DNA from 3 places in the Nocardiopsis sp. RV163 genome. Region 3 is predicted to be linked to each of the others. Evidence: predicted binding sites of a transcription regulator. Region 3 holds the regulator's gene; each other region holds the start of a gene.
What was found. The regulator HrcA, encoded in region 3, represses chaperone genes, less so after heat shock. The targets are predictions, from matches to a motif close to TTGGCACTCTCNNNNNGAGAGTGCCAA.

Region 1: groL (chaperonin GroEL) is a predicted target of HrcA. The motif match lies at 3,434-3,460, and genes of this name have one in related genera.
Region 2: groES (co-chaperone GroES) is a predicted target of HrcA. The motif match lies at 3,516-3,542, and genes of this name have one in related genera.

Annotation. Positions count from the first base shown of each region.
Region 1 covers NZ_LEKI01000041.1:2,384-11,850, forward strand. The annotation lists gene ABD54_RS10135 (ABC transporter ATP-binding protein) at 1-1,356, shown strand, start outside; gene groL (chaperonin GroEL) at 1,637-3,268, opposite strand; gene ABD54_RS10145 (ABC transporter permease) at 3,613-4,440, opposite strand; gene ABD54_RS10150 (ATP-binding cassette domain-containing protein) at 4,437-5,408, opposite strand; gene ABD54_RS10155 (PadR family transcriptional regulator) at 5,582-6,175, opposite strand; gene ABD54_RS10160 (ubiquitin-like small modifier protein 1) at 6,458-6,736, opposite strand; gene thrC (threonine synthase) at 6,829-8,088, opposite strand; SAM riboswitch class I at 8,102-8,243, opposite strand; gene ABD54_RS10170 (trehalose-6-phosphate synthase) at 8,528-9,467, shown strand, end outside.
Region 2 covers NZ_LEKI01000034.1:4,935-14,401, forward strand. The annotation lists gene guaB (IMP dehydrogenase) at 1-68, opposite strand, end outside; gene ABD54_RS08945 (sigma-70 family RNA polymerase sigma factor) at 538-1,134, opposite strand; gene groL (chaperonin GroEL) at 1,352-2,962, opposite strand; gene groES (co-chaperone GroES) at 3,078-3,389, opposite strand; gene ABD54_RS08960 (class I SAM-dependent methyltransferase) at 3,653-4,939, shown strand; gene ABD54_RS08965 (hypothetical protein) at 5,539-7,743, shown strand; gene ABD54_RS08970 (zinc-binding dehydrogenase) at 8,018-8,986, opposite strand; gene ABD54_RS29580 (DUF6098 family protein) at 9,062-9,307, opposite strand; partial or broken gene ABD54_RS28925 (GntP family permease) at 9,240-9,407, shown strand.
Region 3 covers NZ_LEKI01000079.1:1,524-10,990, reverse strand. The annotation lists gene ABD54_RS15175 (PhoH family protein) at 66-1,175, opposite strand; gene ABD54_RS15170 (histidine triad nucleotide-binding protein) at 1,463-1,813, opposite strand; gene ABD54_RS15165 (SigE family RNA polymerase sigma factor) at 2,139-2,669, shown strand; gene ABD54_RS15160 (hypothetical protein) at 2,666-3,433, shown strand; gene ABD54_RS15155 (16S rRNA (uracil(1498)-N(3))-methyltransferase) at 3,546-4,283, opposite strand; gene dnaJ (molecular chaperone DnaJ) at 4,280-5,419, opposite strand; gene hrcA (heat-inducible transcriptional repressor HrcA) at 5,424-6,437, opposite strand; gene ABD54_RS15140 (DUF3097 domain-containing protein) at 6,619-7,458, shown strand; gene ABD54_RS29540 (DUF4870 domain-containing protein) at 8,575-8,904, shown strand; gene ABD54_RS15130 (DUF4870 domain-containing protein) at 8,952-9,467, shown strand, end outside.

The sequences.
Region 1 (9,467 bases), on a different contig from region 3:
CGCGTCTCGGTGCCGGTGATGGCGGTGGGCACGGTGACCCTGGTGGTCGTCACCACGGCGCTCGCCGTCCTGCACCCGCTCCTGCTGCTGGCGTGGCTGCCGTCGGTGCCCGTGCTGTGGGTGTCCACGCGCTGGTACGCCCGCAGGGCCCCGGCCGGGTACGTGCGCGAGCTGGGCACCTACTCGGAACTGACCCAGAGCGTGACCGACACCGTGGAGGGCGCGCACACCATCGAGTCGCTGGGACGGCAGGCCCGGCGGATCGCGCTCAACGAGCGGAAGGTGGGCCGGGCCTACGCGGCTGAGCGGTACACGCTGTGGCTTCGCTGCGTCTGGTACCCGCCGCTGGAGTTCGGGTACGTGTTCCCGATCGCGCTGACCTTCCTGGTGGCGGGTCTGCTGTACGCGGACGGGTCGCTGAGCCTGGGCGGGATCGCCACCGCGGTCTTCCTCAGCAGGCAGATGGCGCGGCCCCTGGACCAACTGCTGGATCAGGTGGACAGCCTGATGATGGGCTTCACGAGCATGCGCAGGCTGCTGGGCGTGGAACTGGCGGGGGAACCGGACGGGCGGGCGCGCTCGGCGGCGGACGCGGCCGGGGCCGCCCGGCCGGGCGAGGTGCGGGTGGAGGACGTGCGCTTCGGCTACACCGACACCGAGATCCTGCACGGCGTCGACCTGGTGCTGGCACCCGGCGAACGCCTGGCCGTGGTGGGCCCGAGCGGCGCGGGCAAGTCGACCCTGGGCAAACTGATCGCGGGCGTGCACCCGCCGACATCGGGCGGCGTCCGCGTGAGCGGAGCGCCGGTGTCGGGCCTGCCTCCCGATGAGCGGCGCGCGCGGGCGATCCTGCTGAGCCAGGAGAGCCACATGTTCCGGGGGACGATCGCCGAGAACCTGGCGCTGGCGCTGGACCGGCCCGAGGGCGCGGCCGAGGTGGACGAGGAGCGCCTGTGGGAGGCGCTGGCCGCCGTGGACGCCGAGTCGTGGGTGCGCGCGCTGCCGGAGGGTCTGGGCACGCGGGTGGGGTCGGGCAACGCCTCCCTGGACCCGGCGCACGTGCAGCAACTGGCCCTGGCCCGCGTGGTGCTGGCCGACCCGGACGTGCTGGTGCTGGACGAGGCCACGTCCCTGATGGACCCGCGTTCGGCCCGCCACCTGGAACGCTCGCTGGCGGGGGTGCTGTCGGGGCGCACGGTGGTGGCCATCGCGCACCGGCTGCACACCGCGCACGACGCAGACCGGATCGCGGTGGTGGAGGACGGCCGGATCAGCGAGCTGGGCAGCCATGACGAGCTGCTGGCCCGCGGCGGCTCCTACGCCGACCTGTGGCGGGCCTGGCACGGCGCGGGCTGAGGTGCCCGGGGCCGCTGCCGTCCGCGGCCCCCCCGGGGGGGGTACCGCCGGCCGGAGCCGGAACCCGGCGGGCGCACGCCCCCGGGGCGCCGCTGTGCCCGCGTCCGTCCGACGCTTGGCGCGACGGCCCCGGCCCGGCACGGGGAAGAGCGCCGCTCCCCACCCCGGAAAAGGCGAAACCGGGCGGCCCCCGGAGGGGCCGCCCGGTCGTCGCGGGCGAGGTCGCGTATCCGGACCTCAGACACCTGCGGGCCCGGGGGCCCGAGGTCTCACGGACCTGCTAGAAGTCCATGCCGCCCATGCCACCGGTCGGGTCGCCCGCGGGAGCGGCGGCCTTCTCCGGCTTCTCGGCGATGACGGCCTCGGTGGTCAGGAACAGACCGGCGATGGAGGCCGCGTTCTGCAGAGCCGAGCGGGTGACCTTGGTCGGGTCGATGACGCCGTCCTTGAACAGGTCGGTGTACTCGCCGGTGGCGGCGTTCAGACCGAACCCGGGCTCCAGGTTCTTGACCTTCTCCGCCACGACGCCGCCCTCGAGGCCGGCGTTGATCGCGATCTGCTTGAGCGGCTCGGCGATGGCGCGGCGCACGATGTCGGCGCCGATGGCCTCGTCGCCCTCCAGCTCCAGCTTCCCGAAGGCCGGGACGCTGGCCTGGAGCAGGGCGACACCACCGCCGGGCAGGATGCCCTCCTCGACCGCGGCCTTGGCGTTGCGGACGGCGTCCTCGATGCGGTGCTTGCGCTCCTTGAGCTCCACCTCGGTGGCGGCACCGGCCTTGATGACGGCCACGCCGCCGGCCAGGCGGGCGAGACGCTCCTGGAGCTTCTCGCGGTCGTAGTCGGAGTCGGTGCGCTCGATCTCGTTGCGGATCTCGTTCACGCGACCGGCGATCGCGGTGGCGTCACCGGCGCCGTCCACGATGGTGGTCTCGTCCTTGGTGACGACGACCTTGCGGGCGCGGCCGAGCATGTCGAGCTCGGTGCTCTCCAGCTTGAGGCCGACCTCCTCGGTGATGACCTGGCCGCCGGTCAGCACGGCGATGTCGCCGAGCTGCGCCTTGCGGCGGTCACCGAAGCCCGGGGCCTTGACGGCGACGGACTTGAAGGTGCCGCGGATCTTGTTGACGATGAGCGTCTGGAGGGCGCCGCCCTCCAGGTCCTCGGCGATGACGACCAGCGGGCGACCGGCCTGGAGTACCTTCTCGACGACCGGCAGGAACTCGTTGTTGTTCGAGATCTTGGAGTTGACGATGAGGATGTAGGGGTCCTCGAGGACCGTCTCCATGCGCTCCAGGTCGGTGGCGAAGTAGGGCGAGATGTAGCCCTTGTCGAAGCGCATGCCCTCGGCGAGCTCGAGCTCCAGCCCGAAGGTCTGGCCCTCCTCGACCGTGATGACGCCTTCCTTGCCGACCTTGTCCATGGCCTCGGCGATGGTCTCGCCGATCTGGGGGTCGCCGGCGGAGATCGAGGCGGTGGAGGCGATCTGCTCCTTGGTCTCGATGTCCTTGGAGAGGTTGCCGAGCTCCTCGTTGATGCGCGCGACGGCGGACTCGATGCCGCGCTTGAGGCTGATCGGGTTGGCACCGGCGGCGACGTTGCGCAGGCCCTCGCGAACGAGCGCCTGGGCGAGCACGGTGGCGGTGGTGGTGCCGTCACCCGCGACGTCGTCGGTCTTCTTGGCGACCTCCTTGACCAGCTCGGCCCCGATCTTCTCCCACGGGTCCTCGAGCTCGATCTCCTTGGCGATGGAGACACCGTCGTTGGTGATCGTGGGGGCGCCCCACTTCTTCTCCAGGACGACGTTGCGGCCCTTGGGGCCGAGCGTGACCTTGACGGCGTCAGCGAGCTGGTTCATGCCGCGCTCGAGGCCGCGACGGGCCTCCTCGTCGAACGCGATCAGTTTGGCTGCCATTGAGTTCTTGTCCTCCCGTGACCGGGCTGATACGCGATGGGACGAGGCATGCGCCCGCGACGGACGACCGCGGAACCTCCCGGCAACCCTGCTGCCGGAAGCCGCGATCTCGCAGCCTCGATCCGGTTAGCACTCAGTGAAGGCGAGTGCTAACCAGTTCCCTTTTTAGCACTCGCCCCCGGCGAGTGCAAACGATGTGGTCACGATTTCCCGTCCCGGCATTTCCTCATCTACCTGCACAAACACCGTATGACATGCGGGTTTTCCGCGCTGAGCGGACGGAGCCGCGCGCCGGTTCCGACTTCTCCCGGCGCGCGGCTCCGGCCCCGCTCCGCGGCCCCGGGTCAGGAACTGAGGCGGCGCATCGCCCGCGATCCCCCGGCCAGCGCGGCGACCGCCAGCACCACCGCCACGGCCCAGCCGACGGCGACCGAGGCGTCCCACTGCCCGGCGAACAGGGCTCGCTCGGCGTCCACCACGTAGGCGACCGGGTTGGCCCGCGAGAGCGCGTACAGCCACGGCGGCGCCAGCTCCATCGGCAGCAGCACGCCGGACAGCAGCATCAGCGGCATGATCAGCGTCTGCACGATGGGCGCGAACACGTAGGTCTGCTTGACCGCCAGGGCCGCCAGGTAGGACAGCGTGGCCAGCCCGGCGCCCAGGACGGCGAGCAGGAGCAGCCCCACGACGGCGCCCGTCGGCGACGCCTCGAACCCGAGCGGCAGCACCAGCACGAGGATGAGCGCCATCTGCGCCAGCATCATCACCACGTCGCGCAGGACCCGTCCCAGCAGCAGCGACACACGGCTCACCGGGGTGGCCAGCAGCCGCTCGTGCGCTCCGGAGGACATCTCCGGCAGCAGCCCGAAACCGGCGAACCCGGCCGTGAACAGGCCGAGCATCACCAGCAGGCCGGGGACGAACCACTGCCACGGGTCCCGCCCCTCGGCACCGGCCAGACCCGTCAGCAGCGGCGCGAACAGCACCAGGTACAGCACCGGTTGCAGCATGCCGAAGAACAGCATCAGCGGCCGGTGCAGGAACGGCCGCATCTGGCGGGCGAAGACGATCGCGGTGTCGCGCACCGGGCCCGGCGCCCGCACCCCGGTCGCCTCAGCCGTCCGCGCCCCGGTCTTCTCCGCCGGGGCCGCGGTCACCTCACGGGAACTCATGCGCCCTCCTCCCTCAGGCTGCGTCCGGTCAGGGTCAGGAACACGTCGTCCAGGGTGGGCCGCTGCACCCGGACGGAGAGCAGCGGGACCCCTGCCGCGTCCAGCCCGCGCAGCAGCTCGGGCAGCACGGTGTCCCCGCGTTCCACGCGCAGGCGCACCTCGGCGTCGCGCCCCGCGTCCGCGAGCACCTCCGCGGTCCCGGCGGAGGGCACCCGTTCGGCGACCCCGGCGGCGGTGCGCGCCCGTTCGGCGTCCGGCACCGTGAGGGTGACCAGGTCACCGGAGACCTTGCCCTTGAGCTCGTCGGCGGTTCCGTCGGCGATGACCCTGCCGTGGTCGATGACCAGGACCCGCTCGGCCATGTCGTCGGCCTCGTCGAGGTAGTGGGTGGTGAGCACGACCGTGGTGCCCGTCCGGTCGCGCAGCCGGGTGATGTGCTCCCACAGGTTGGCGCGGCTGTGGGGGTCGAGCCCGGTGGAGGGCTCGTCCAGGAACAGCAGCCCCGGCTCGTGGATGAGCCCCATGGCGATGTCGAGGCGCCTGCGCTGTCCGCCGGAGAGCTTGGTGACCTCCCGGTCGGCGGCGGCGCCCAGCTCCAACTGGTCGAGGAGCCCGTCGGCGCGGCGGCGCGCGGTGCGCCGGTCGAGCCCGTACAGCAGCCCCTGCGTGTACAGCTCCTCCCGGGCCCGCTGGTCCTCTCCGGCGCCGTGCCCCTGGCCGACGAAGCCGATCCTGCGGCGCACCTCGGCGGGCGCGGTGCGGACGTCGTGCCCCGCCACCACGGCGGTGCCCGAGGTGGGTTCGAGCAGGGTGGTGAGCATGCGCAGCGTGGTCGACTTCCCCGCGCCGTTCGGTCCGAGCAGGGCGACGAGCTCGCCCTCGGCGACGTCGATGTCGACGCCGCGCACGGCTTGGACGACCTCCTTGCCGACCCGGAAGTCACGGGTCAGCCCGCGTGTGTGGATCATCCCTCTCCTTATTAAAACTTGAGTACGAGAGAGAGTGTGCACCACTGGGCGAGATATTCAAAGTTTAATAAGAGCCCGGTCCGCGCCCCCGGAAGGCGACCCCGGTGACGGAGGCCCGCGCGGGCGGGGAGAGCCGGGGCGGCGGAGCCGACGGGAGCGGACGGTCCGCAGGCTCAGCGGTCGCGGGCGACCGCCCCCGAAGCCGGGGGCAGCCCGAAGGCGTCGGGGCCGTCGTCGGCCATGGTGTACTCCCCGGCCCGCAGGGAGGCGACGAGTTCACGCGTCCAGCGGGCCTCGGCCCCGATCGTGCCCCGCCACAGGCCGAAGAGTTCGCGCACGTGCGCGGGCTCGCCCCAGCCCTCGGAGGGGCGCAGGTCCTCGTCGGTCCTCTCCAGCAGAGCCAGGCGCTGCTCCAGCAGCGCGACGACCTCCGCGCGCGGCAGGGCGGGCATGAGGGTGACCGCGGCGAAGAGCATCGCGGGGTCCCCCCTGCGGGACAGCCCCCGGCGGATGAGGCGGTCGAGTTCGGCCTCGCCCTCCTCGGTGATCGCGTAGGAGACGCGGTCGACCACCTCGTCCCCCTCGGCGACGAACTCGCGCAGCCTGCCCTCCTGGGAGAGCTTGCGCAGGGCGTGGTAGATGGACCCCCACTTGATGTTGGCCCAGTGCTCGGTGCCCCAGTCCAGGAGCTGACGGCCCACCCGGTACCCGTGGGCCCGCCCCTCCATGCGCACCACACCCAGGACCAGCAGCCGCGTCGCCGACATCTCCACCCTCGTTCGACCGGAATCCCCTCCAGCCTACGAGCAGGAGCGGGGCGGTTCGGCGAGCCGGGGCCGGACCACTCGGCGTCACAGCTTGCGGAAGTACCGCACGACGGGCAGCGCGGTGTAGCCGGCGCGCTCGTAGACGGCGCGGGCCGGGGCGTGCCCGTCGTCGCCGCCCGTCTCGACCACGGCCACCGCCGCGCCCTCCCGCGCGGGTCACGGAAGACGGCGAAGGGGCGGCCCGCCGCCCTGTCGCGCCGGGGCCGCCCCTCACGGCTGGGCTCAGCAGCCCCCGGCGACCGCCGGGATGATCGAGACCTGCGCGCCGTCGGCGACCTCGGTCTGGAGGCCCTTCTCGAAGCGCACGTCCTCGTCGCCGATGTAGACGTTGACGAAGCGGCGCACCTTGCCTCCGTCGTCCAGGATGCGGGCGCGGATGCCGGGGTAGTTGGCCTCCAGGTCGTCGATGACCTCGGCCAGGGTGGCGCCCTCGGCGGTGACCTCGGAGGCGTCGTCGGTGTAGGTGCGCAGGATGGTGGGCACGCGGACGCTGGCGCTCATGGCGGACTTCCTTCTCGTGGGATGTGACGGGTGGTCGGGGCGGCGGGACACGGGCCGAAGCGAAGCGAAGCGGAGGTCCCGAAAAACACTGCCTAGGCCAGACCGGCGTCGGTGAAGGCGCTCAGCGACGGCTTGATCGTGGCGCTCACCGCGGCGTCGACGGCGTTCAGGGTCTTGAGCCCGTCGCCGGTGTTGAGCACGACCGTCTCGGCCTTCGGGTCGAGCCTGCCCTCGCGGACGAGCTTGCGCAGTACACCGGTGGTGACGCCGCCCGCGGTCTCGGCGAAGACGCCCTCGGTGCGGGCGAGGAGCTTGATGGAGTCGACGATCTCGTCGTCGCCCACGTGCTCCACCGATCCGCCCGTGCGCTTGGCGATGTCCAGCACGTAGGGCCCGTCGGCCGGGTTCCCGATGGCAAGCGACTTGGCGATGGTGTCGGGCTTGACCGGCTGGATGACGTCGATGCCCTTGTCCCAGGCCTGCGCGACCGGGGAGCAGCCCGTGGCCTGGGCGCCGAAGATCCGGTACGGGCGGTCCTCGACCAGGCCGAGCTTGACCAGCTCCTGGAAGCCCTTGTCGATCTTGGTGAGCTGGGAGCCGGAGGCGATCGGGACGACGATCTGCTCGGGCAGGCGCCAGCCGAGCTGTTCGGCGATCTCGTAGGCCAGCGTCTTGGAGCCCTCACCGTAGTAGGGGCGCAGGTTGACGTTGACGAAGCCCCAGCCCTCGCCCACCGGGTCGCCGATGAGCTCGGAGCAGAAGCGGTTGACGTCGTCGTAGTTGCCGTCGATGGCCACGACCTTGCCGCCGTAGACGGCTGCCATGACGACCTTGGCCTCCTCCAGCCCGGCGGGGATGAACACGCAGGACTCGAACCCGGCGCGCGCGGCGGCGGCGCCGACGGCTCCGGCCAGGTTGCCGGTTGAGGAGCAGGACAGGGTGGTGAACCCGAAGGTGCGGGCGGCCTCGACGGCGATGGCGACCACGCGGTCCTTGAAGGAGTGCGTGGGGTTGCCGGAGTCGTCCTTGACGTGCAGGGAGTCCAGGCCCAGCTCGGCGGCGAGGCGGTCGGCCCGCACCAGCGGGGTGAGGCCGGGGGCCATGTTGGGCAGCTCGGCGACGTTGACCGGGACGGGCAGGAGTGAGCGGTAGCGCCAGATGCTCTTGGGGCCGCTCTCGATGTCGGCGCGGGTGACGGTCCCGAAGTCGTAGGCGACCTCAAGGGGGCCGAAGCAGAACTCGCAGGCGAACCGGGGGGTGAGTTCGTAGCGCTCGCCGCACTCGCGACAGGAGAGCGCGGTGCCGGGGCCGAAGGAGCGGGCGGCGGTGGGTTCGGTGGCGGCAATCGCCATGGCGAGGCGTCTCCCCTCATCTTTCCTGGCGGACACCTTGTCCCCAGGCCGGAGTTGGCACCTGTCCCAGCCGTCCCGCGGGTTCGCGGGTGTCACATGCTGGAATGGTTGCCGGGGCTTCGCAGGGCCGGTCCCTCCACCCCTCTGGATGAGCAATATGAAGTTTTGTGCTGGTCCTGTCGGATCCGCACCGCAACTGTAACGGAGGCGCCGGCCGGTTTTCCACGCCTGGTGACCCGGGTAACACTAAACGGCTCACATGGTGAGACGGCACTGGTCCGGGGAGGCGGGGCGCACTGCCGGCGCGGCGGCGGTGTGACGCCCGCCCCCGTTGGCCCGCGCGGGGTTTGGGGCGGCTGTCGGCAGGCGAGACATAAGGTGCGACCCCCTTTTCACCACCGCCCCGCCCCGACCGCTTTTTCTCCGAGAGGACGACCACGTGGACAAGGCACAGATCCTCATCGCCTCCAACAGAGGACCCGTGTCCTTCTCGACCGCCGACGACGGCTCGCTGGAGCATCGGCGCGGCGGGGGCGGACTGGTGTCGGGAATGATCTCGGTCGCCACCGAGATCGACAGCATCTGGGTGTGCGCCGCCCTGTCCGACGCCGACCGGCGGGCCGCGGCGGAGGCGCCCCGGGCCCGGCTGGACCGGGCCCACGACCTGGACGGCATGCGGGTCCACATGCTGGACATCCCTCGGCGGACCTTCGACGGCGCCTACACCGGGGTGGCCAACTCGACCCTGTGGTTCGTGCAGCACATGCTGTACGACACCCCCAACAAGCCGTCCTTCGGCTCGCAGTTCCGGCGGACGTGGGAGGACTACACCGCCTACAACAACGCGTTCGCCGAGGCCCTGGTGGCGGGCGCCGCCGAGGGCGCCCGCGTCGCCGTGCAGGACTACCACCTGGCGCTGGTGCCGCGGATCCTGCGCGCTCGCCGCCCCGACCTGCGCATCGCGCACTTCTCGCACACCCCGTGGGCTCCCCCGGAGTACTTCCGGATGCTGCCCGGGCAGGTCGCGCGCGAGCTGCTGGAGGGCATGCTGGGCGCGGACCGGCTGGGCTTCCTCAGCCCGCGCTGGGCGGAGGCCTTCCTGCGCTGCTGCGAGGAGATCCTGCGCGCGAAGGTCGACTTCGAGCGGCGCACCGTGGAGCACGGCGGCCGGGTGGTCGGGGTGGGTGTGCACGCCCTGGGCGCGGACGAGGAGGGGCTGCGCCAGAGCGCCGCCGACCCGGCCGTGGCCTCGCGCCGGAGCACCCTGCGGGACGCGGTCGGCGACACGCGGCTGATCGTGCGGGTGGACCGCACGGAGCTGTCCAAGAACATCGTGCGGGGCCTGGAGTCCTACCGCGAGCTGCTGACCGCACGCCCGG
Region 2 (9,467 bases), on a different contig from region 3:
TCGTCGTAGGTCAGCCCGGGGGGAAGGAGTTTGTCCCCGTAGTCGCTGTACTCCTGGCTCTGGCCCATGACACAACCTCCGCTTTCCCGGCACACCTGCGCGGTCTCGCCCTCGCGTGTCGTCTCATCCTAGGTCGTGGTCCCGTGCGCCCCCGGTGGAACGGGGTGTTTGACCCGTCACCACGGGCCGAAAGTGACCAGCCTCACGGTTTGCACGGCCCCCTCCGCGCCCCCGCTCCGCACGCGGGACCTCCTGCGGCCCGGGGGTTCCGGGATCCTCCCCCGCCTCCGCCGCACCCGGGAGAGGGGAGACGGCGGTCGGAGCCGTTCCGGGACGCCGCCGTGGCCCCGGGGGCGGTCGCCGCGCACCGGGTCACATGAGGTGGTCACCCCATGACCCGATCCGTGGAGCGCACCCCCGGAAAACGGGCGCCCCTAGGGGCGGAGGTGGCCCGACGGCCCGAGGGCGCGGCAGTAGCCGCGTACGCGGGGGCGGTCGGGGCACCGGCGGCGGCCGGGCCGGGGGCGTCCGGAGTGCTCAGGGGACGAGGCGGTTCGCCACGGCCACCTGCCGAAGCCGAGCAATAGCTCGGTGCTGGGCAACCCGTACCGCTCCCGCCGACATTCCAAGGACATGTCCCGTCTCATCCGCCGTAAGTCCTGCGATCACCCTCATGACCAGCAGTTTTCGCTGTTGTTCGGGCAGCTCGTCGAGAAGCTCCCGGGCCCGTTGGGCCTCGATCGCCCGCACGGCCGCCTCCTCGGGCCCCGGGCCCTCGTCGGGGCGCTCGGGCACGGAGTCGGTGGGCACCGTCTCGACCCTGCCCGCGCCGCGCAGGGTGTCGGCCACCTTGTGGGCCGCTATGCCGAACACGAAGGCCGCGAAGGGGCGGCCGCGGTCCTGGTAGCGCGGTATCGCCGAGAGCAGGGCGATGCACACCTCCTGGGCCACGTCGTCGGAGTAGTGGGCCAGCCCCGAGACCCTGGCCAGGCGGGCACGGCAGTACCTGACCACCATGGGGCGGACCTCTCGCAGCAGAGAGTCCATCGCCCCGTCGTCCCCCCGGACCGCCAGCGATCCCAGATGGTTCAACCCCGTGTGGTCCCGCTGCCCCCGGGCGCCTGCATCCGTCACCGTCACGCTAGGAATGATGCCCCCACCGCCGGACTGAACCACTCGGATCGGCAACTACAGAATGGTCACGTTTCGGAAAAATCACCCGAAAACATCTGCGTCGCCGGGGGAAACCTGTGACGTGCGTGATAGTGAGCGGGGGGCGGAGCAAGCGCTCCGCCCCCCGAAGGCCCCCGGCCCCGCGGGCCCTGACGGCCCGGGCGCCGGGCCGCCGTGCCTAGTGGCTGTGGCCGTGCCCGTCGTCCTCCTCGTCCTCGGGCTTGTCCGCCACCAGAACCTCGGTGGTCAGCAGCATGCCCGCGATGGAGGCGGCGTTCTGCACTGCGGAGCGGGACACCTTGACCGGGTCGAGGATGCCCTGCGAGGTCAGGTCGCCGTAGGTGCCGGTCGCGGCGTTGTAGCCGTGGCCGACCTCCAGCTCCGACACGCGGTGGGTGACCACGTAGCCCTCGGCGCCCGCGTTCTCCGCGATCCACCGGGCGGGCTCGACCAGGGCGCGGCGCACGATCGCCGCACCGGTGGCCTCGTCGCCCTCCAGGCCGAGGCCGTCCGAGTCCAGCACCTTGGAGGCGTGCACCAGGGAGGCGCCGCCACCGGCGACGATGCCCTCCTCGATGGCCGCGCGGGTCGCCGAGATGGCGTCCTCCAGGCGGTGCTTCTTCTCCTTGAGCTCCACCTCGGTGGCGGCGCCCACGCGCAGGACGGAGACGCCGCCCGCGAGCTTGGCCAGACGCTCCTGGAGCTTCTCGCGGTCCCAGTCGGAGTCGCTCGCCTCGATCTCCTTGCGGATCTGGCGGACGCGGTCCTCGACCTCGGACTGCTCCCCGGCGCCGTCCACGATGGTGGTGGCGTCCTTGGTGATCGTGACGCGGCGGGCACCGCCCAGCACGTCGAGGTCCACGTTCTCCAGGGTCAGGCCGACCTCCTCGGCGACGACCTGGCCGCCGGTGAGGACCGCGATGTCCTGGAGCATGGCCTTGCGGCGCTCGCCGAAGCCGGGCGCCTTGACCGCGGCGACGTTGAGGGTGCCGCGGATCTTGTTGAGCACCAGGGCGCCCAGCGCGTCACCGTCGATGTCCTCGGCGATGATGAGCAGGGGCTTCTTGCTCTGGACGACCTTCTCCAGCACGGGCAGCAGGTCGTTGAGGCTGCTGATCTTGCCCTGGTTGATCAGGATCAGCGCGTCCTCCAGCACCGCCTCCTGGCGGTCGCCGTCGGTGACGAAGTAGGGCGAGACGTAGCCCTTGTCGAACTGGAGGCCCTCGGTGAAGTCCAGGTCCAGACCGAAGGTCGGGGCCTCCTCAACCGTGATGACGCCGTCCTTGCCGACCTTGTCGAACGCCTCGGCGATCAGGTCGCCGATCTGGGCGTCCTGGGCGGAGTTGGTGGCGACGTAGGCGATGTCCTCGCGCTCCTCGACGGGGCGGGCGCGCTCCAGGAGGACCTCCGACACCTTGGCGGCCGCGGCGTCGATGCCCTTCTTCAGGGACATCGGGGAGGCGCCGGCGGCCACGCTGCGCAGACCCTCGCGGACGAGCGCCTGGGCCAGGACGGTCGCGGTGGTGGTTCCGTCACCGGCGGCGTCGTTGGTCTTGGTGGCGACCTCCTTGACCAGCTGGGCGCCCAGGTTCTCGTAGGGGTCGTCCAGCTCGACCTCACGGGCGACGGTCACGCCGTCGTTCGTGATGGTGGGGGCGCCGAACTTCTTGTCGATGACGACGTTGCGACCGCGCGGGCCGAGCGTCACCTTGACGGCGTTGGCGAGGCGGTCGACGCCCCGCTCGAGGGCGCGACGGGCGTCGTCCTCGAACTCCAGGATCTTCGGCATGTGGGTGCTTCCTCTTCAGGCCGGTCGAAAGAGAGCATCCCGCCCGCCCGGCTGTGCGCCGACCGGTGCGGGATGCGGATGGCTCCGGGCCCGTCGGAGCGGGCCCCGCGGAGGCCTACTTCTCGACGACGGCGAGAAGGTCGCGGGCGGAGAGCACCAGGTACTCCTCGCCGTCGTACTTGACCTCGGTGCCGCCGTACTTGCTGTACAGGACGACGTCGCCGACCTTCACGTCCAGCGGGATGCGGTTCTCGCCCTCGTCGTCCCAGCGGCCCGGGCCCACGGCCAGGACCTCGCCCTCCTGGGGCTTCTCCTTGGCGGTGTCCGGGATGACCAGACCGGAAGCGGTGGTCTGCTCGGCCTCCAGCGTCCGGACCACGACGCGGTCCTCGAGCGGCTTCAGCACGGTCTTGGTGGCGGTCGACACGGTGTGACCTCCCCCTTCAAGGTTTCGGTGTACTGATTTCGGCCCGCACTGGTGCACGGACCGGCTACGAAAAAGGGGCGACCACGGCGGCCTGTCGTCGCGGGTGCCAGACCGGCCTCGTCGCGGTTAGCACTCTACCCCCGAGAGTGCCAGAATGGAAATGTGACCGTGACACCGGTCGGGAAGTCCCGCGAGGGGCTCCCCCGCCGGGGCGGGGCGCGGTCGCGCCCGCACACCGCTCCTTCGACGCCCGGGGGGAACCCATGCGCCTGCCCGCCTTCGAGGCCCTGCTCACCGACGCGGGCCGGGAGGTCCTGGCGGGGGTGGACCCGAAGGCCGCCGCCGGGGACCAGCTCGCCGCGGCCTCGCTGCTGCGCGGTGACCCGCGCGTGGCCGCCCTCGACCCCGGTCTACCCGTCTCCGAGCTGGTAAACGCCGTCCTGACCCAGGTCTCCCTGCGCGAACGCGGAAAGGCCAAGTTCGGCGAACTCGCGCGGCGGATGTTCTTCACGCCCGACGGGCTGGAGCAGTCCACCCGGCGCGTGGTGGCCGACTACCGCGCGGAGCGCATGGCCGGGGCGTCCGGATCGCCCGGACCGCAGGGACGGGGTCCGGACGGCGCCACCGCGGGCGACCTGTGCTGCGGGGTCGGCGCGGACCTGCTGGCCCTGGCCGCGCGCGGCGTTCCGGTCGAGGGCGTGGACGCCGACCCCCTCACCGTCGCGGTGGCCCGCGCCAACATCGCCGCCCTGGGCCTGTCCGGGCTGGCCCGGGTCCGCGAGGGCGACGCCTCCGCGGCCGCGCCCGGCCGGTACCCGCTGCTGTTCTGCGACCCCGCCCGGCGGGGCGGGCGCGGCCGGGTGTTCGACCCCTCGGCCTACTCCCCGCCGTGGGGCACGGCCGTGGACCTGGCAGAGGGGGCGGAGGCGGCCTGCCTCAAGGCCGCGCCGGGCATCCCGCACGAGGCGCTGCCCGGGAACGCGGCGGCCGAGTGGATCTCGGTGGACGGGGAGCTGAAGGAGACCGCCCTGTGGTTCGGCGCGCTGGCCGACGGGCCGCGGCGCCGGGCGACGGTGCTGCACGAGCGCGAGGGGCTGCTCGCCCGCGAGGGCGCGGTGGCGCACCTGGACGCCGACCCCGGCCTGGGCCCGGCGCCGGTGGCGGCGGCCCGGCGCTATCTGTACGACCCGGACCCGGCCGTGGTGCGCTCGCACCTGGTGGCGGAGGCGGCGGCGCGGGTGGACGGCGCCCTGCTGGACGAGCGGATCGCCTACTTCACGGCGGACGGGGCGGTGCTCTCGCCGCTGTGGCGGGTGCTGGAGGTGGTGGAGGTGCTGCCGTTCTCGCTGAAGCGGCTGCGCTCGGCGGTGCGCGGCCTCGGGGCGGGGACGGTGACCGTCAAGAAGCGGGGCTCGGCGGTGGACACCGAGAAGCTGCGCCGGGACCTGCGCGCCTCGGGTCCGGAGTCGGTGACGGTCGTGCTCACCCGGATCGGCGAGCGGCCCTTCTGCCTGCTGTGCCGTGAGGTCGACGCCCCGGCCCGGGGGTAGGGGTCCGTTCCGGAGGAGCGCGCGCCGGCGCTGCCAGGCCCGGTCGCCCACGGAGCCGGTCGTCCACAGGCCCGGCGCGGGGCTGGCGGGCCCCGGCGGCTCCGCCCTAGGCTGGAATCCGGGGGCGCCGCGCGTCCCCGTGGGGCGGGCGCGCCGCCCCCGTATCCGAGTGTCCACCGCACCGTGACCGGCTCGCAAGGGCCCGCTCCCGCCCGTGGACAACCGTGGACGAGGTGGCTGGAGTGCACACCGGGGCCGCGGATCACGACATCGGGCCAGATCGTTACCTTCCCCACCCAGATCTTTGGCGGTCCCCTGGGGGAGGAGCGGCGCGTGTCGTTAAACTGGCGGCGCGAATTCTTTCCCTTCTCATGGATTCACCCGGAAGGCCGTGATCGTCGATCCGCCCCCCGCGGTTCAGCCGGAGCACGGGCCTTGCCTCACGTGTACACACTCAGTCACACTCCAGTCACGATGAGGCCGTATTGGTACAAAAACACCACCCACCCGGGGACCATCGAGAACCCGAGCCGTCCGGAACCCACCGTCCACTCCTCCCGGACGGGTACGGGAGCGCCAGAAGAATAAGGAGCACCTCGGTGGAACAGACCAATCACAACTTCCTCAACGGAGGAGGTCAGGCGGGGATCTCCGACCGCATGCGTGACCTGCTCTCCCAGGCCGCCCAGGAGCACGTCTCCGAGCAGAAGTCGCAGGGCGCCGTCAGCGAGGAGATGCGCCAGCGCCTGGAGGGCATGGAGTGGCTGCTCCGCGAGCTGCGCGAGCGCGAGCTCACCGCCCTCACCGAGTCGGTCGCCACGGTCAACGGCCGCGTCGACGAGTTCCTGGCCCGGCCGCCAGAGTGGGCGGAGACCCTCGCCGAGCACATCGAGGTCGTCGCCCAGCAGGTCAAGCCCCTGTCGGACCTGCCCTCCCTGCGCGCGGACACCCACCGCATCGCCGGTCACCTGGACACCGCGCTCACCCGCCTCCAGCGGATGGCCGAGACGGGCAACCGCACCTCCGAACAGGCCAACGAGCTGGGCGAGCGCCTCAACGGACTGGACGAGAGCCTCGACACCCGCCTGAACGGACTCGGCGAGACCCTCGGCGCCCGTCTGGACGGGCTGAGCGAGACGTTCGGCTCCCGTCTGGACGCCCTCGACACCGCGCTGGCCTCCCTGACCGCCAGGACCGAGGCCGTGCAGGCGTCGCTGTCCGCGCTCTCGGAGTCGGCGGAGAGCCGCCACGAGACCCTCACCGCCGCGGTCGGCGAGAGCCGCGCCGAACTGGCGGAGGCGCTCGCCGGCGGACGGACCGAAATCTCCGAGGCCCTGGCCGAGGGCCGCACCGAGCTGGCCGAGGCCGTGGCCGCGAGCCGCGAGAGCCTCACCGCCACCGTCAACGAGAGCCGTGAGGCCCTGGCAGCAGCCGACGCCCGGCTGGGCGAGACCGTCGCGGCCAGGGCCGAGGAGGCCGCCGCCAAGGCCGAGCAGGCCAACGGCGAGCTGCGCACGCTCGTGGAGGAGCGCACCGAGCGCCTGCGCACCTCGATGGAGGAGCGCACCGCCGAACAGCACGAGACGCTGCTGTCGCGCCTCCAGGAGAACACCGGAGAGCTGGGCGAGCGCACCGCCGCCCTGGCCGAGGATCTGGGCGCCCTGTCCGCCTCCTCCACCGAGCGCCATGAGGCCCTCGCCGCCAAGCTGACGGAGAGCGTCGGCTACCTCAGCACCCAGGCCGAGGAGAACAACGCCGAGACCACCGCCGCGGTCGCCGACGTCACCGGCGCGCTCGCCAAGCTCCGCGAGGACCACGAGTCCTCGCTCACCGAGCTGCGCACCCACCTGCGCCAGCGCCTGTCCGAGCTCAACGAGCAGATGGAACTGGGCCGCACCGAGTCCCGGGAGCAGGCGGAGGCCGCCTCCGAACGCCTGCGCGAGGCGGTGGCCGAGCGCACCGACGCCCTGGGCGCCCGCATCGCCGAGGACGCCGAGCGCGTCACCTCGGACTTCGCCGAGCTGCGGACGTTCGTCCAGGAGAGCGGCGACCGGCTCTCCACCGAGTCCGAGGAGCGTTCGCGGACGCTGACCGAGTCGCTCACCGAGCGGGTGGAGGCGCACCGGACGGCTCTGGACGAGCGTCTGGAGCGCCAGCGCGAGGCCCTGACCGGCAAGGTCGACACCCACCTGGCGCAGATCACCGGCAAGGTGGACCACGAGCTGGGCCGCCTCACCGACCGCTTCGACACCTTCGAGGGGCACTTCGAGGGAAGCTTCGAGGGGGTCGAGGGCAAGCTCGACCGCATCGACGGCCGCATGGACGGCGTCAACGGCCGCTTGGACGGCCTGGACGGCCGGGTCAACGGTGTCGAGGGCCAGTTCGAGGGCGTGAGCGGGCACTTCGAGGGCGTGGACGGCCGCATGGAGGCCCTCGACGACCGCTTGGAGGCGCTCAACCAGCGGCTCAACCAGCTACCGCAGACCATGGAGGTCAGCGAGCTGCACCGCCGCCTGACCGAGCTGGTGGAGCGGCCGCAGCTCGACCACACCGGCAAGCTGGACGAGATCGACGAGCACGTCACCTCGGCCGTGGCGCCGGTGCTGCGCGAGCTGAAGCAGCGCCCGGACCGGCACGAGCTGGAGGAGACCGTCACCGAGGCGGTCGAGAACTCGCACGACGACATCACCAAGCGGTTCGCCTCCCTGGAGGAGACGGTGCTGGCACTGGCCGAGGCGCTGCTGCGCCCGGGCCGGGACGGCAAGAAGAAGCGCCGCCGCGACGAGGACGAGGACGACGAGTAGCCGGTAGCGCGCGGACCGCGTAGCCGCTCCGCCCGATGGCCGCCCGGCGACCGCCCGGCGACCGCGCGGCGGACGCGGGCCTGCGGACGGAGAAGGGGCCGGGGCGCCTAGGCGGATTCTAGGGTGCCCCGGCCCCCGTTTGTCGGGTCCCTCCCCGGTACACCGTGATCTTGTACTTATAGCGAGGTTGGACGGTCGAGACTCGCTATAAGTACAAGATCACCGCGGGTCAGGACCCGGCGCGCCGCGGCACCGGCCTCCCCGCCGGGCCCGCTCAGACCGTGAAGACGATCTTGCCGAACTGCTCGCCCCCGGCCATCGCCCGGAAGCCCTCCTGGGCCCGTGCCAGGGGCAGCGACCGGTCGATCTCGGGCCGGACGCCGGTGCGCACGCACATCCGGGCCAGGGCGGCCAGCTCCTCGCGGGTGCCCATGGTGGAGCCCAGGACCCGCAACTGGAGGAAGAACACCCGGTTGAGTTCGGCCGGAGGCGCGTCACCGCTGGTCGCGCCGCAGGTGATGACGGCACCGCCCGGCTTCAGCGAGCGCAGCGAGTGCGCCCACGTGGCCTGGCCGACCGAGTCGAAGACGGCGTCGACCTTCTCCGGCAGGCGCTCACCGGTGGGCAGCGCCGCGTGCGCGCCCAGCGAGAGGGCCCTGGTCCGCTTCTCCCCGCTGCGGCTGGTGGCGTAGACCCGGTGGCCCACCTGCGACGCCAGCCGGATGAGCGCCCCGGCCACACCTCCCCCTGCGCCCTGGACGAGCACCGTGGAGCCCGGCCGCAGGTCGGCCTTGCCGAAGAGCATGCTGTAGGCGGTCAGCCACGCGGTGGGCAGGCAGGCGGCCTCCTCGAAGGACAGCTCCTCCGGCTTGGGCACCAGGTTGGCGCGGGGCACCAGGACCTTCTCTGCGAAGGTGCCGTTGTGGATCTCCGAGAGCAGCGACCGGCGGGGGTCGCGCGTCTCGTCCCCTCCCCCGGCGGCCGGGTCGCCGACGACGCCGTGCACGATGACCTCGTTGCCGTCCTCGTCCACCCCGGCCGCGTCGCAGCCGAGGATCATGGGCAGGCGCTGCTCGCTGAGCCCGACGCCGCGCAGGCTCCACAGGTCGTGGTGGTTGAGGGACGCGGCCCTGACGTCGACGGTCGTCCACCCCTCGCGGGGCTCGGGGTCGGGGCGTTCGCCCGCCTCCAGGGCGGAGACGGGGTCGTCGGGCGCGAAGCGTGCTGCGGTGATAGCGAACATACCCCGAAGCCAACCACGGAGACCGAATCCGGTTCCACCCCCGGGGGCCGAAACGCGCGGGGAGCGGACCGGCCGCTACGGGTCGGTCGGCTCCCCGCCCGCCTCGAAGCGCTCCCGGTACCTGCGCTGCGCCTCCTCCATCACGGCCTGGGAGAGGTAGGTGACCGGCCGCACCCCGCCCAGGAGCGGTTCGTGGTCCGGGCCCGCCGCGGCCCTGCCCGCCACCGTCCCGGCGTTCGTCATCGCCACGGTCATGCGCGTGGCCCCGGGGCCCGAGACGGTCGCGATCGCCACCACCGCACCGATCGTGGCCCAGCTCATCGCGGAGGCCGGAACGTACCGGCCCGAGATCGCGCTCGCGGTCATCGCGATCGCGGCGGTCGGGACGGTGCTCTCGCACGTCGACGACCCCGGCTTCTGGCTGACGAACCGCTGCCTGGACGTCGACGTCAAGACCACGCCCAAGCGCTGGACCGTGACG
Region 3 (9,467 bases):
CGCCGTGGGGTCGTGCTCCTCGGGCCGTCTCGGGTCCGAAGGCCCTCAGCGGAACACCCCCCGCCTCAGTCTGCCTGTTCCTCGTCCCCGGCGCTCCCCGGCTCCGCCGGGGTGTCGGAGGCGACGCGGCGCTCGGGCCCGCGCCGGGGGCGGCCGCCCCCGGCGGACCCCCTGCCGTCGCGCGCGTCGCCCTGGGCGGCGTCGTAGCGCCCGTAGGCGTCCACGATCTTGCCGACCAGCTTGTGCCGGACGACGTCCTCGCTGCTCAGGCGGCAGAAGGCGATGTCGTCGATGTCACGCAGGATGGACTCGATGGTGCGCAGACCGCTGGTCTGCCCGCCGGGCAGGTCGACCTGGGTCACGTCGCCGGTGACCACGATCTTGGAGCCGAACCCCAGCCTGGTGAGGAACATCTTCATCTGCTCGGGCGAGGTGTTCTGGGCCTCGTCCAGGATGATGAAGGAGTCATTGAGGGTGCGACCGCGCATGTACGCCAGCGGTGCGACCTCGATGGTCCCCGCCGCCATGAGCTTGGGGATGGAGTCGGGGTCGAGCATGTCGTGCAGCGCGTCGTAGAGCGGGCGCAGGTAGGGGTCGATCTTGTCGTAGAGGGTGCCGGGCAGGAAGCCCAGCCGCTCACCGGCCTCAACCGCGGGGCGGGTGAGGATGATCCGGTTGACTTCCTTGTCCTGGAGCGCCTTGACCGCCTTGGCCATGGCCAGGTACGTCTTGCCGGTACCGGCGGGACCGATGCCGAACACCACCGTGCGCTGGTCGATGGTGTCGACGTAGCGCTTCTGGTTGAGCGTCTTGGGACGGATGGTCTTGCCGCGGTTGGACAGGATGTTGGTGGTCAGCACGTCCGCGGGGCGCTCGGTGCCGGGCGAGCGCAGCATGTGGACCATGCGTTCGATGGTGTCGGGGGTGACGTGGGTGCCGCTCTTGGCGAGTTCGATCAACTCCTCGACGAGGCGGACCACGACGGCGGTCTCCTCCGGGGAACCGCTGATGGTGAACTCGTTGCCGCGCACGTGGATGTCGCTGTCGAAGGCCCGCTCCAACGCCCTGAGGAGTTCGTCCCTGGAGCCCAGCAGGCTGACCATCGTGTGCTCGTCGGGCACCACGACCTTGACCTGGGTGTCCCGTGGCGGGTGCGTGTGCGTTGTCTCGGACATGGTGAGGCCGTGCGGCCGCTGTCCCTACCCTTCGGTCGGGCGCCTGCCCGACCCCTGCGGGAGGCGCACCTGGTGGACGGTCCCGGCGCCGCGGACGGCGCCCGGTCGGAGCTTGCGCGCCGGTGTTCCCAACGGTCACACCGAACCCTCGAAGCCCACAGCGACGAGTCTACCAAGCCGCCTCCGCCCGACTCGCTCCGTTATTTCCGCCTGTGGAAGGCGTCGGGGAGGGGTTGGGGCGGGGCCGGGGGCGCCGGCGTCCGCGGGCCGGACCGGTTCAGCGCCTCCTACCCGGGGGGCCAGTTGAGCCCGCGGCCGCCGAGCAGGTGCCCGTGGAGGTGGAAGACCGTCTGCCCGGCGCCGCTGCCGGTGTTGAACACCAGCCGATAGCCCTGGTCGGTGACGTCCTCGTCCGCGGCCACCTCGTGCGCCACCCGGACGATCTCGTCGAGCAGGCCGGTGTCCGCTGCGGCGGCCTCGGCGGCGTTGGGGTAGTGCTCGCGCGGGACGACCAGCACGTGCGTGGGCGCCTGGGGGTTGATGTCGCGGAAGGCGACCGCGCGCTCGCTCTCGCGCACGATCTCGGCGGGCACCTCCCCCTTCACGATCTTGCAGAAAAGGCAGTCGTCCTGGACCATCGCTCACCTTGTTTTCCGTCTGCGCGGCCGAGGGAACGGCCGCCTTCTCGGTTTCGTTCGGGACCATGATGCCGCAGGTCGCCTTCGGGCGGGCCGACGGCGGAAGGCCTGCGGGGCACCGTGGGAGAGCGGATTCGGCGGCGCTCGGCGCCCCGGGCGCGATAGGCTTTCCACCCGTGCGCGTCAGGTCGTCGGCTCCGTCCGGCCCCGGCCATATTCCCGCGTGTTCGGATTGGAACGCACGTCTACCTGGAAAAGAAGAGGTATGCCCTTTCGTAAACCCCGCGACAAGGGTGTGCGTCGAACTGATGTGACGACTGAAACCATGGTGGCCGGTGCCACCACGGCACCGCTCTCGGTGGAGTGGGACGCCGACCACGCCGTGACGGAGCTCTACCGGGAGCACTACCGTCCGCTCGTTCGGCTCGCCGCCCTGCTGGTCCGCGACCACGCGACCGCGGAAGAGGTCGTCCAGGACTCGTTCGTCGCCATGCACGGAGCGTGGCGCCGCCTGCGCGACCCGAACAAGGCCCTGTCCTACCTGCGCCAGGCCGTGGTCAACAAGGCCCGGTCAGTGCTCCGCCACAGGGCGGTCGTGGAGAAGCACGCGCCCAAGGCCCTGCCCGACGCCCCCAGCGCGGAACACGGCGCGCTGAGCCTGTTGGAGCGCGAAGCCGTCATCCGCGCCCTGCGCAAACTACCCACCCGTCAGCGAGAGGCCATCGTGCTCCGGTACTACGGCGACCTGTCCGAGGCACAGATCGCGGACGCCATGGGGATCAGCCGGGGCGCGGTGAAGAGCCACACGTCCCGCGGTATCTCCGCGCTCCGCTCTGTTCTGGAGCAAACGACATGACCAGCCCCACGAACCCCACGAACGATCCGTTCGAGGAGCAGTTGCGCCACCTGCTCAAGGCCGAGGCCGACGCGGTCACGGCCTCTCCCGAGGCGTTGAACCTGATCCGTGAGCGCACCGAGCGCAACCGCGGTTCGGCCTGGTTCGGTATGCCCTGGCTACGTCCGGCGGTGGCGGTGGCGGGAGCCGCCCTGATCGCCGGGTCCGTGGTCGTCTCCAGCCCGCAGGTCCGCGACCACGTGCTGGAGATCGTCCCCGCGGGCGCCGACCGCGAGGGCGCGCCCGCCGAGGAGGAGGGCGGGGGCGGCGGTGTGGCCGCTCCCGATCCCTCCACCGGCTCCGTGGACGGCACCACCCAGCAGGAGGAGGAGCCTCCGCGCGACCCGGCCTCCTCTCCCACGGCGGAGGACCACGAGGAGGAGCCCGCTCCCTCCGAGGAGGGCGTGACGGCCGCCGCCACGTGTCCGCCCCCCGAGGAGCCCGCCTCCCCGACCCCGTCCAGCTCCCAGGAGGAGCAGGACGAGCAGGCCGCCTCCGAGGAGGACTGCGAGCCCAGCGACGAGCCCAGCAGCGGCGCCGGCGACGGGTCCACCGGTGAGGAGGGCGGCGGCGACAGCGGCGGCGGAACCGGCGGGGAGGAGCCCTCCGGCGGCAGTGACGGCACCGGCGGAGAGGGCGGCGGGACCGGAGGCGACGGAACCGGCACGGGCGGCACCGGCGCCACCGGGGGCGACGGCGGCGCCAAGACGGCTCCCGGAAGCTGACACGCCCCCTCCCAGGCGGCCCGCCACCCTCGGTGGGAGTCGTCCGCAGGGGCACGCGAGAGGCGCCCGGACGTGTCCGGGCGCCTCTCGCGTGCCCGGGGTCGGCGGGCCCCTACCAGCGGCCGGTTCGGGACTGGAGCACCGACAGGGCGGCGACCCCGGCGGTGGAGGTGCGCAGCACGCTCGGTCCCAGCAGAGACCGGACCGCGCCCGCGGCGTCGAACGCCTCCAGCTCGGCGTCGGAGAAGCCGCCCTCGGGACCGACCACCACGACGACACCGGTGCCCTGTCCGGCGGGCAGCTCCAGCTGCGACAGACGGCTGGCGCCGTCCTCGTGCAGCACGACGCCCAGGTCCGCCCCCGCCAGGAGGCCGACCACGGCGGCCCGGTCGGCGAGGTCGGCGACCTCGGGCAGCCGCGCGCGCCGGGCCTGCTTGGCCGCCTCGCGTGCGGTGGCACGCCACTTGGCCAGTGCCTTGGCGGCGCGGTCGCCCTTCCAGCGGGTGACGCAGCGCTCCGCCGCCCAGGGCACGACCGCGTCCGCTCCGGCCTCGGTCATCATCTCCACGGCCAGTTCGCCCCGATCGCCCTTGGGCAGTGCCTGGACCACCGTCAGGCGGGGGCGGGGCGCCGGTTCCTCCCGGCGCTCCACCACCGCGCAGACGATGTGGTCCCGCCCCACAGCGGTCACCGTGCAGCGGGCGCGCAGACCGCGTCCGTCGGAGAGGTCGACGGTCTCGCCCTCCCGGATGCGGCGCACCACGGCGGCGTGGCGGCCCTCGGCGCCGTCCACCGTCACCCGGTCGGCCGCCAGGTCGGCGGCCTCGACCAGGAAGACCGGCGGTGTCACTTGGCGCCGAAGGCGTCGCGGATCTTGGAGAAGAACCCGCCGTGTCCGGGACTGAAGCGTCCCGGGGTCTGGTCCTCGCCGCGCAGTTCGGCGAACTTGCGCAGGAGGGCCTCCTGCTCCTCGTCCAGCCTGCTCGGGGTCTCCACGTCCACGCGGATGCGCAGGTCGCCCCGGCCGCCGCCGTCGAGGTGGCTGACCCCCTTGTTGGGGAGGGTGATGACGTGGCCGGAGTTGGTGCCCGGGCGCAGGTCGATGTTCTCGGTGCCGTCGAGGGTGTCGAAGGCGAAGGAGGCGCCCAGCGCGGCGGCCGTCATGGGGACGGTCACCGTGCAGTGCAGGTCGTCGCCGCGGCGTTCGAAGGTGGGGTGCGGGCGCTGGATGATCTCCAGGATGATGTCGCCGCGCGGTCCGCCGTTGGGGCCGACCTCGCCCTCCCCGGCGAGCTGGATGCGTGTGCCGTCGTCGACGCCCGCGGGGATCTTGACGGTGCGGGTGACCTTCTCGCGCACCCGGCCCTCGCCCGCGCAGTCGCCGCAGGGGTTGGTGATGACCGAGCCCTGGCCCGAGCACTGGGGGCAGGGACGGGAGGTCATGACCTGGCCGAGGAAGGACCGGGTGACCTGGGAGACCTCGCCCTGCCCGTGGCACATATCACAGGTGGTGCGGTGCGAACCGGCCGCCGTCCCCTCTCCCTGGCAGGTCTCGCACAGGATGGCGGTGGGGAAGGTGATCTCCTTGCTGACCCCGAACGCGGTCTCCACAAGGTCGAGTTCGACGCGGATCTTGATGCTGCGCCCGCGGCGGACCCGCTCCCGGGGGCCGCGCCCGCCGGGCTGACCGCCGCCGAAGAAGGCGTTCATGATGTCGTCGAAGGCGAACCCGCCCGCACCGCCGAAGCCCCCGGCCCCGCCGCCGCCGGGCGCGTAGGGGTCCTGGCCCATGTCGAACATCCGGCGCTTGTTCTCGTCGGAGAGGACCTCGTAGGCCTGGGTCACCTCCTTGAAGCGCTCCTGGGTTGCGGGGTCCGGATTGATGTCCGGGTGGAGTTCGCGCGCGAGCCGCCGGTAGGCCTTCTTGATCTCGTCCTTGGACGCGTCGCGACGCACTCCGAGAACCTGGTAATAGTCTCTGGCCACTGGGTTACTGTCCTGCCAAAATCTGTCCGACATAGCGAGCCACGGCGCGTACTGCTCCCATCGTCCCCGGGTAGTCCATCCGGGTGGGTCCCACCACACCGATCTTGGCGAGCGACTGGTTTCCCACACCGTAGTCCGCCGACACGATGGAGGTGGACCTCAGGCCCTCGTGGAAGTTCTCCGCGCCGATGCGCACCGTGAGCATCGACGGGTCCTTGGCCTCTCCCAGCAAACGGATGAGGACCATGTTCTCTTCCAGCGCCTCCAGGACGTCCCTGAGGCTGGCGGCGAAGTCGACGGCGGCGAGGTTGGCCGTCCCCGCGAGGACGATCTTCTCCTCGTGCCGTTCGACGAGGCTCTCCAGCAGGACGGAGAGGACCGACACCGCCATCTGGCGGTGTTCGGGCGGCACCTGCGGAGGCAGGTCCTCCACCGCGTCGGGCACGTCGCCGAGGTGGCGTCCGGCGATGGCCCGGTTCAACATCGCGCGCAGGTCGTCGACGGCGGCCTCGTTGACCTCTCCCAGACCGTCGATGACGCGCTGTTCGACCCGGCCCGTGTTGGTGATCACGACCATCATGATCCGCTGCCCCCCGAGGGGGACCAGTTCCACGTGCTGCACCGACGAGCGGGTCAGCGACGGGTACTGGACGATCGCGACCTGGCGGGTGAGCTGCGCGAGGAGCCGCACGGTCCGGGCGACGATCTCGTCGAGGTCCACGGCGCCGGTGAGGAAGGACTCGATGGCGCGCCGCTCCGCGCTGGAGAGAGGTTTGACCGAGGAGAGCCGGTCGACGAAGAGCCGGTAGCCCTTGTCCGTGGGAACGCGTCCGGCACTGGTGTGCGGCTGCGCGATGTAGCCGTCCTCCTCGAGGGCGACCATGTCGTTGCGGATGGTCGCCGGGGAGACGCCGAGCCGGTGCCGGTCGGCCAGGGCCTTGGAACCCACGGGCTCGTTGGTGTTGACGAAGTCCTCGACGACGGCACGCAGGACCGCGAGCTTGCGCTCATCCAGCACTCGCCACCTCCTGGCACTCCATGGTCCTCAGTGCTAAGTCTATGCCCGGCCGCAAACCCTGACGGTTCCCCGCGGTCGGCCGGGCGCCGGCGCGGCGGTGTCGCCCCTGTTCCCGCCGGTCCCGAGGCGCGCGTCGCGGCCGACGGGGCGCCGGCGGGCACCACCAGTAGACTGCACGACCGTGGCTACCAAGGGAACCGGCCGTTACGGCCGCGACGTGCTCGCCGGGGACTGGCGCCGCCCGGAGAAGAAGGCGGTCCGCGAGGTGCCCCTGGAACGGGAACTGGTCGTCGAGGACGCCGGGGAGGCGTTCTGCGGGGCTGTCGTGGACTGGGACAAGGCCGCCGTCACGCTGGAGGACCGGCACGGCCGCCGCCGCGTGTTCGACCTCGCCCCGGCCGCGTTCCTGGTCGACGGCGAGCCGGTGACCCTGGTGCGCCCCGCCCCGGCGGCGCGGGGGCCGCTGCGCAGCGCCTCCGGGTCGGTGGCGGTGCCGGGCGCGCGGGCGCGCACGGCCCGGGAGAGCCGGATCTACGTGGAGGGCGTCCACGACGCCGAACTGGTGGAGAAGGTCTGGGGCCACGACCTGCGTGTGGAGGGGGTGGCCGTCGAGTTCCTGGAGGGGGTCGACGACCTGCCCTCGATCGTGGCGGAGTTCTCACCCGGGCCCGGCAGGAGGCTGGGCGTCCTGGTGGACCACCTGGTACCGGGTTCCAAGGAGACGCGGATCGCCGAGCGGGTGCGCGGCGAGCACGTGCTGGTGGCCGGGCATCCCTACGTAGACGTCTGGCAGGCGGTCCGGCCGGGTTCGGTGGGGATCGGGGCCTGGCCCGAGGTGCCGCGCGGCGTCCCCTGGAAGGAGGGGGTCGTGAGCGCCCTGGGCTGGCGGATGGAGACGGGGGAGGCGTGGCGCCGGATCCTGGGGTCGGTCCGTACCTATGCTGATCTGGAGCCGGCTCTGCTCGGCCGGGTGGAGGAGCTGATCGACTTCGTCACCGGGCCGCACCCGGACGCTCCCTAGCCAGCGCCGCGTGCGGGGGAGCGGCAGGACCTAGGATTTGACCCGGGCGAGGCTCCGGTCCCCGTGTCCGGTGCCGAGGTCGCCCGCCTCCGGCCCGCGCGGTCGTCGGTACAGCACGGTAGTACAGGAACCTCCACCTCATCAGCGGAGCCAAGGAAGAGCATGAGCCAGACCCCGACGAACCCCCCGCCCCCGGAGGATCCCCACCGGGGACAGCAGCCGGACCACGAGCAGGACGGGCGGCAGGAGTACGGACAGCAGCCCCCGCAGCCGGAACCAGGCCAGCAGTCCGGGGCGCAGTCGCCCTACGCCCCGCAGCCCGGCCAGGACCACGGCCAGCACTCGGGCGCGCAGTCGCCCTACGCCCCGCAGCCGGAGCAGGGCTACCAGGGCTACGGCCAGGCACCGGGAGCGCAGCCCGACTTCGCACCGCCGCCCGGTGCGCCGTCGCCGTACGCTCCGCAGCCCGGCCAGGGCCAGCCCGCCTACGGCCAGCACTCGGGCGCGCAGTCGCCCTACGCCCCGCAGTTCGAGCAGGGGCGGCAGGGCTACGGCCAGGCACCGGGGGCCGAGCAGGGTCACGGTCAGCCCTCCGGCTCCCAGCCCGGGTACGGCCAGGCCTCGGGAGCCCAGCCCGGCTACGCCCCGCAGCCCGGGTACGGGCAGCAGCCCCACGGCCAGCAGGGCGAGTACGGACAGCCCTCGGGCGGACAGCAGCAGCCCGGTTTCGCCCCGCCGGAAGGGGCCCCCGAGCAGCCCGGCTACGGGCAGCAGGCGGCCTACGGCCAGGTCCCGGGGGCGCAGCCGGGTTACGGCCAGCACTCGGGCGCGCAGTCGCCCTACGCCCCGCAGCCCGACCAGGCGCAGCAGGGCTACGCCCAGGCTCCGGGGGCCCAGCCCTCCGGCGCGCAGCCGGGTTACGGGCAGCCCTCCGGCGCGTATCCCGGCTACGCCCCGCAGCCCGGGTACGGACAGCCCCAGCAGGGGGTCTACGGCCAGCCCGTCCCGGGCCAGCAGCAGCCCTACCCGGGCGCCCCCGCGGCGTACGGGCAGCCGGGTGTTCCGGGCCAGCCCCAGCAGGGCGCCCCGGGCGGCGACAACAGCACGCTCGTGGCCATGCTCGCCCACCTGTCGGGCTTCGTGGTCGCCTGTCTGGGCTGGATCCCGCCGCTGGCCATCTACTTCGCCAAGCGCAACCAGTCGCCGTTCGTGCGCCACCACGCGTCCGAGGCTGCCAACTTCCAGCTCACCCTGCTGATCCCCTACCTCTTCGCGTGGGTGGCCTTCATCGGCCTGGGTATCTTCTTCCCAGAGCTGTCCTGGATCGGATCCCTCCTGGTCGCCCTGATCTGGGTCGTCGCTATCGTGTTCGGCGTCCTGGGCGCCAACGGCGCCAACAAGGGGACGTGGTACCGCTACCCGGTGAGCATCCGCCTGTTGAAGTGATCCGCTCCCGCACGCAGTCCGAGCGCATCCGCACGAAGGAACCCAACATGTCCTATCCCAACAACCCTTCCGAGGGCCCCTACGGCCAGGGTCAGCAGCCCGGCCAGGACTCCGGCGGTTACCCCTCCCAGCACGGTTACCCCACCGGTGGCCAGCCCGGCTACCAGCAGGGCGGCTACCCGCCCCCGCCCGGCCAGCCCGGCTACCAGGAGCAGTCCGGCGGGTATCCGGGCCAGTCCGGCGGCTACCCCGGCCAACCCGGGTACGAGCAGACCGGCGGCTACCAGTCCCACTACCAGCAGGGCGGTTACGGCCAGCCCCCGCAAGGCGCCTACGGCCCCTCCTCGGCCACGACCGGCCAGCCCAGCCCCGACGAGCGTCAGATGGCGATGTTCGCCCACGTGGGCGGCGGCATCATCGGATGGCTCGTGCCGCTGATCATCTTCCTCGTCAAGAAGGACGAGTCGCCCTTCGTCCGCGACCAGGCCGCGCAGGCGCTGAACTTCCAGATCCTGATCCTGATCGGCTACCTGGTCTCCAGCGTCCTGATGATCGTCATCATC